Regions from separate parts of the Xanthobacter luteus genome, predicted to be linked through region 1. Evidence: riboswitches for the same ligand, from Rfam matches in the RefSeq annotation. Region 1 holds a riboswitch; each other region holds the start of a gene.
What was found. A riboswitch is a leader RNA that binds a small molecule or an ion and turns the genes downstream of it on or off. The one in region 1 is predicted to bind cobalamin.

Region 1 (2,192 bases):
ACACCTGGATACCGGACTGCTCTACCGGGCGGTGGCGGCCCGCTGCCTCGCCCTCGGCCTGCTCGACGACGTCGCCGCCTCGGAAGCGGCGGCGGCGCGCCTCGACGTGGCGGCGATCGATCCCGAGGCGCTGCGCTCGGCCGCCATGGGCGAGGCCGCTTCGGTGGTGGCGGCGCGGCCGGGAGTGCGCGCGGCGCTGCTCGACCTGCAGCGCCGCTTCGCCGCCCAGGAACGGGGCGCGGTGCTGGACGGGCGCGACATTGGCACCGTCATCTGCCCGGATGCCGACGTGAAGCTGTTCGTCACCGCCGCGCCGCAGGTGCGCGCCGAGCGGCGCTTCAAGGAACTCGCCGGCCGCGGCGCCGCGGTGACGTTCGCCGACGTGCTGGCCGACATCGAGAAGCGCGACGAGCGCGATTCGCTGCGCTCCGCCGCGCCCTTGGTGAAGGCGGACGATGCCGCTCTGCTCGACACCAGCGCCCTCGGCATCGAGGCGGCGTTCGACGCCGCCATGGCGCTCGTGACGCAGCGGCTCGGGCAGAGGGGCTGAGGCGGGGGGTCGCGTCAGTTCTCCGCGCCAGCGCCTCCCCTTTGCGGAACTCTCGCCTTTGAGAACCCCTCCCCCTAAAGGGGAGGAGCAGGGGTGGGGGTGCAGGACCCTCTCGGAAAGTCAGCTGTGCCGTTCCCGTCCGCTCGACGCCCTCCTGATGGCCACCGGCGGCGTCTCTCGCCCCTCTGCCAACATCCAACCCGCCCAATCCCCTCCCCGTCGGGCGACCCCCACCCGCTCACCCCGGCCCTCTCCCCACAAGGGGGGAGGGGTGTGCGCGGCGAGGAAGGGCCTGCGCGATGAGCAGGTAGGAACCGGCAGCGCCCGCGTGCCCCGGCCGACCGGAGCGTCAGCGCCGGGAGCGCCGGGGCCCAGCGCAAGAAATCCGCCGAAGGCGATCATTCCCGCCGAGGGCGACTCGCCTCGGGCCGCGAGCGGCCCACGCCCCGCGCGCCATTTGACAACCCGCCCCGGCCGGCCCTTAAGTGACCCGGTCGATGGTCCCGCGCGCGAGGGTACGCGCCGGGCGCAAAAGGGAATGCGGTGGGGCGCCGTGTCGAAGGACGGGCGCCGAATCCGCGGCTGCCCCCGCAACTGTAAGCGGTGAGCTTCCGTCAAAGGCCACTGGGCGCATGCGCTCCGGGAAGGCGGCGGAGGCGCTGAGATCCGCGAGCCAGGAGACCTGCCCTCGACAAGGTCCGCGCCGGGCGGGGTGCCTCGGTCTTGCGTCCCTCCACGCCCGCAGGCGGGCGGCCCCGCACCCATGGACCGATGCCCGGTGGAGCGCGCCGCACCGTCTTCTCCCCCTGCCGATCCGCCCGCCGCCGATCCGCCCGCCGCCGAGGCGCGCGCGCAGGCGGCCGCGGCGCCGGTGACGCTGTTGGTCTGCGTCACCTGCGGCGCCGGGGCGGACGGCCGGCCGGCCGAAGGCGCCGCCCTGCTCGCGGCGGCGCGCGCCGCCGGCGCCGGCCCCGACGCCCTCGGCATCGAGATTTCCCCCGTGCGTTGCCTCGCCAATTGCAAGCGCGCGCTCTCCGCCGCCATCGCGCGGGCCGACGGCTGGACCTACGTGTTCGGCGACCTCGACGTTCACAGCGCCCCGGACCTGCTCGCCGGCGCGCGCCTGCTCGCCGCCGCCGGCGACGGCCTCATGCCCTGGCGCGGCCGGCCCGAGCGGCTGAAGCGCGGCATGGTCGCGCGCCTGCCCCCATTGTTCCCAGCCAAGGACCCCTCATGACCGCGCCCGCCCCCTCCGCTTCCGCTTCGCTCGCCCGCGTGCCCTGCACCATCGTCACCGGCTTCCTCGGCGCGGGAAAGACCACCCTCATCCGCCATATGCTGGAAAATGCCGGCGGCAAGCGCCTCGCGGTGATCGTCAACGAGTTCGGCGACGTGGGCATCGACGGGGAGATCCTCAGGGGCTGCGGCGTCGCCACCTGCGCCGACGAGGACATCGTCGAGCTCGCCAATGGCTGCCTGTGCTGCACCGTAGCGGACGACTTCGTGCCGGCGCTCGACAAGATCCTCGCCCGCGCGCCCGACCACATCCTGATCGAGACATCGGGCCTCGCGCTGCCCAAGCCGCTGGTGCAGGCGTTCCAGTGGCCGGCGGTGAAAAGCCGGGTGACGGTGGACGGCGTGG
Region 2 (2,192 bases), on a different contig from region 1:
TCAGCGCCGCCGCCTCCACCGCGTTCGCCAGCTCCGGCGCGCGGGAGGAATGGCCCGAGCGCCCGCGCACGATGGTACGCAGGGAGCGCTTGGCCTTGTGGGCGGTCACCACCGCCATCGAAGTCGGCTCGCCGACGATGCAGCCCTCGGCCTTCAGCCCCTCGGCCAGGAACCGGGCGATGAGCGGGCGCACGCCGAGGCAGCCGAGCTCCTCGTCATAGGAGAAGGCGAGGTGGATCGGCTTCTTGAGCGGCCGGGCCGCCATCTCCGGCAGCAGGCCGAGGCAGACCGCGAGGAAGCCCTTCATGTCGCAGGCGCCGCGGCCATAGAGCCGGCCGTCGCGCGCGGCGAGGACGAACGGGTCGGAGGTCCAGTCCTGGCCGTCCACGGGCACGGTGTCGGTGTGGCCGGAGAGGATGATGCCCGCCTCCTGCCGCGGGCCGAGCGTGGCGATCAGGCTCGCTTTGCCCTGGGCCTGATCCTCCACCCGCACGAACGCGACGCCGTTGGCCGCGAGGAACGCCTCCACGTCGGCCACCAGCGCCAGGTTCGGGTTGCGGCTCGTGGTGTCGAAGGCCACCAGGCGGGCGAGCCAATGGCGGGTGAGGGGGGCCGGCATCGCGTCCTCCGGGAATGCCTCTGGCCGGTGACTATAGCCGGCACGGGCCGGCCGCGCGTGCGGCGGCGCACAAAAATCGCGCGCGATTTCCGAACCCTCCGGTTGCCGCGCCCCTGCTGCGGTCCCTATAGTCGCGGCGGTGTCGGTGCCCGCTTCGCGGCGGGCCGAGAGAGGGAATGCGGTGCGGGCGTCGAGCCCAATGCCGCAGCTGCCCCCGCAACTGTCGGCGGATAGTCCCCCCGCAAGAGCCACTGGAGCGATCCGGGAAGGCGCGGGGCGGGCGGCGATCCGCGAGCCAGGAGACCTGCCGCCACCTCAAATCGCCCGCGCGCGGGCTCGTCCAAGGCGCCCTCGGTGGGAGGGCCAAGGAGGTCAAATGTCGAAGCGCCGTACCGTTTCCGCCGTTGCGTCCACAGGCCTCGCGCTGCTCGCCGCGGCGCCGGCCCACGCCCACCACATGATGGGTGGCGAGATGCCGTCCAATGTCATGCAGGGCCTGCTCTCCGGCCTCGGCCATCCGGTGATCGGGATTGATCACCTCGCCTTCATCGTCGGCATCGGCGTGGTGGTGGGCGCGTTCGGGCTGAACCTCGCGCTGCCGGTGCTGTTCGTCGCCGCCTCGGCGCTGGGCGTCGCCATCCATGTGATGGGCGTGTCGGTGCCGGGCTCCGAACTGGTGGTGGCGGCCTCGGTGCTGCTTCTGGGCGTGCTGCTGGCGCGCGCCGCCGCCGTGCCCGTCGGCGCCTGGGCCGCTCTGTTCGCCATCGCCGGCCTGTTCCACGGCTATGCCTACGGCGAATCGATCTTCGGTGCCGAGCAGACCCCGCTCCTCGCCTATCTGGCCGGCCTGGTGATCATTCAGAGCGTGATCGCCGTCGGCGTCGCCTACGCCACCCGTTCGGTGAAGCAGGCGCCGGTGTCGCTCAATGCGCGCCTCGCCGGTGCCGCCGTGGCCGGCGTCGGCATCGCCGCGCTCGCCGGACAGATCATCCCGGGCTGACGTGGCCGCCCCCTCGGGCTTGCGCCAAGACGCGCCGGCGGCCGCGGCCGCCGGCGGCCTCGTCCTGGTCCTCGGCGGGGCGCGCTCCGGCAAGAGCCGGTTCGCCGAGGCGCTGGTGGAGGCCGAACCGGGTCCCTGGACCTATGTCGCCACCGCCCAGGCGCGCGACGGCGAGATGGCGGCGCGCATCGCGCTCCATCGCGACCGCCGGGACGCGGGGTGGCAGACCGTCGACGCGCCGCTGGAGCTTGCCGGCGCGCTCGCCGGCCTGCCGCCGGGCCGGCCGGCGCTGGTGGACTGCCTCACGCTCTGGCTCACCAATCATCTGCTGGCGGACCACGACCTTGAGGCGCAGGCGGACCGGCTGCTTGCCGCCCTCGCCGGGCGGGCCGGGCTGACGGTCTGCGTCGCCAACGAGGTGGGCTTCGGCATCGTGCCGGACAACGCGCTCGCGCGCCGCTTCCGCGACGCCGCCGGGCGGCTCAACCAGCGCATCGCCGGCATCGCCGGCCGGGTGACGCTGGTGGTGGCCGGCCTGCCGCTCGACCTCAAGACGCCGGGAGGCGCCCCATG
Region 3 (2,192 bases), on a different contig from region 1:
GATCTGCCGGTCGCCGGTATAGTCGCCGTTCACGCTGGCGTTGGGGCCGTCGGTGGGGCGGCTCGAGGTCATGGCGCTGACGCCGAACGCGGTCTCCAGCGCCCCGTCGAGCGCCTTCCATACGCCCTCGCCCTTGGTGAAGAACAGGGAGGCGTAGCTGGTGGAGCGCTCGGGCGCGGGAATGCCGGAATAGGTGGGCGGCGGGTAGATGTCCGGCGTGAAGGAGAGCTGGCTGTCGATGTAGCGGGCGACGAAATTGACCGCGAAGGTGTCGCTCACCGCGTAGTCGAGGCGGGTCGAATAGGTCCAATTGTCGTAGGCGTTGGGATTGCGCGGATAGCCCGCCGGCACGATGTCGGCCGGCGTCACCGGCGTGTCGGGGGACGAGAAATGGGTGACGTTGAAGGAGTAGGACAGCTTGTCGGTGGAGCCGCTGAGCGCCACCGCCTGGTTGAAGGTGCCGAACGCGCCGAGCTCGGCATAGCCGAACGCCTTGGCCGGCCCCTCGCCCTTCTTGGTGGTGACCGAGATCACCCCGCCGATGGCGTCCGAGCCGTAGAGGCCGCTCTGCGGACCGCGCAGCACCTCCACCCGGGCGAGGTCGGTGGCGAGCATCTGCCCGAAGTCGAAGGCGCCGTTGGGGGTCGAGGGATCGCCGGCGTCGATGCCGTCGATCAGCACCTTCACATGGTTGGAATTGGTGCCGCGGATGAACACCGAGGTCTGCCCGCCCGGCCCGCCGGTCTGCACGACATTGAGGCCGGGAAGGCTCTCCAGCACCTCCGGCAGGGTACGCAACTGCTTGCGCTCGATCTCCTGCGCGGTGACCACGCTCACCGAGGAGGCGACCTCGTCCTCGGGGGTCGGGATGCCGGTGGGGCTGGTCACCACCACGTCGGGCAGGTCGATGGCCGGAGCGCCGGCAGCGGCCGGCGACTGGGCGAAGGCGGCGCCGGGGACGACGAGAAGGGCGGTGGACACGAGGAAGCGGGCGGCGCGCGCGGCGCCGCGAGGGCTGGGAGGAAAAAGGGACGGCATGACGGCCTCGGCACGGGTGGTCCGTCACCGCGAACGAGGCGCCCGCCGGCGCACCGGCCGAACGGATTCCGCCACCATCAGGACACCCCGCCCGACGTGCTCGCGCGTGACCACGGCTGACGGCAGGTCTCCTGGCTCACGGGTCGCTGTCCTGTCGCCGCCTTCCCAGGCTGAACGGCCCAGTGGCATTTGAGACGAAGGACTCGCCGCTTACAGTTGCGGGGGCAGCCACGGCATTTCCACCTGCCCGTCGCCGGGCGGAGCGGAGCACCGCGTTCCCTTTTGATCCCCGAGGGGAACCGTCGCGGTAAGACTAGACCGCAAGCAAGCCGCAGGTCAACGGAATGTGGCGCTGGAATGGCGAATTCCCCGTGAATGACATTCATGCAACGCGGTAGTCGTATTCATGCCTCGACGGGCACAAATCGTCGTGCGTGGCCATGGTGTGCTCGACTTACTGGCGACACATCGCAGGCTCCGCTATAGCGAAGCCGGGTCGCACTGCGAAAAGGATGTTCCCTTGGCCGACGTCATGTCCCGCACGCCGCACGCAGTCGCCAGCTTCTTGAGGCGTCTTCCAGCGCCCGCTTTGCTCGTTGGCGCGCTCCTGCTCGCCGGCTGCGGCGAGGAGCCGAAGGCGGCGGCGCCGGAGCCGCGCCCGGTGCGCACCGCGCTCGCCGCGAGCCGCGCCGCCGGCGACGCGGTGACGCTCACCGGCCAGGTGGAGGCGCAGAACGAGGCCTCCTACGGCTTCCGCATCGGCGGGCGCGTGATCGAGCGGCTGGTGAACGTGGGCGACCGGGTGGCCCCCGGCCAGGTGCTGGCCCGCCTCGATCCCCAGGACGAGCAGAACGCGCTGCGCTCGGCGCAGGCGGCGCTCTCGGCCGCGCAGGCCAATTTGTCCCAGACCCGCAACCAGTATGAGCGCCAGCGCCAGCTCCTGGCCCGCGGCTTCACGCCGAGGGCGCAGTACGAACAGGCCGAGCAGGCCTATCTCAACGCCCGCTCCCAGGTGGAGGACACCGAGGCGCGGCTGCAGATGGCGCGGGACCGGCTCGGCTTCACCGAGCTGAAGGCCGATTCGGCCGGCGTCGTCACCCAGCGCCGGGCCGAGCCGGGCGAGGTGGTGCAGGCCGGCCAGAGCGTGGTGGAGG

Region 2: linked by a shared signal. The riboswitch ahead of ABLE88_RS19690 (HupE/UreJ family protein) and the one ahead of ABLE88_RS23035 (DUF1636 family protein) in region 1 are both predicted to bind cobalamin.
Region 3: linked by a shared signal. The riboswitch ahead of ABLE88_RS09250 (TonB-dependent receptor plug domain-containing protein) and the one ahead of ABLE88_RS23035 (DUF1636 family protein) in region 1 are both predicted to bind cobalamin.

Annotation. Positions count from the first base shown of each region.
Region 1 is NZ_JBDZDO010000009.1:197,334-199,525, forward strand. Features, by position in the region: gene ABLE88_RS23030 ((d)CMP kinase) at 1-550, shown strand, start outside; cobalamin riboswitch at 1,032-1,254, shown strand; gene ABLE88_RS23035 (DUF1636 family protein) at 1,314-1,787, shown strand; gene cobW (cobalamin biosynthesis protein CobW) at 1,784-2,192, shown strand, end outside.
Region 2 is NZ_JBDZDO010000007.1:57,466-59,657, reverse strand. Features, by position in the region: gene argE (acetylornithine deacetylase) at 1-619, opposite strand, end outside; cobalamin riboswitch at 746-945, shown strand; gene ABLE88_RS19690 (HupE/UreJ family protein) at 996-1,619, shown strand; gene cobU (bifunctional adenosylcobinamide kinase/adenosylcobinamide-phosphate guanylyltransferase) at 1,621-2,192, shown strand, end outside; gene cobO (cob(I)yrinic acid a,c-diamide adenosyltransferase) at 2,190-2,192, shown strand, end outside.
Region 3 is NZ_JBDZDO010000002.1:131,368-133,559, forward strand. Features, by position in the region: gene ABLE88_RS09250 (TonB-dependent receptor plug domain-containing protein) at 1-1,038, opposite strand, end outside; cobalamin riboswitch at 1,143-1,356, opposite strand; gene ABLE88_RS09255 (efflux RND transporter periplasmic adaptor subunit) at 1,559-2,192, shown strand, end outside.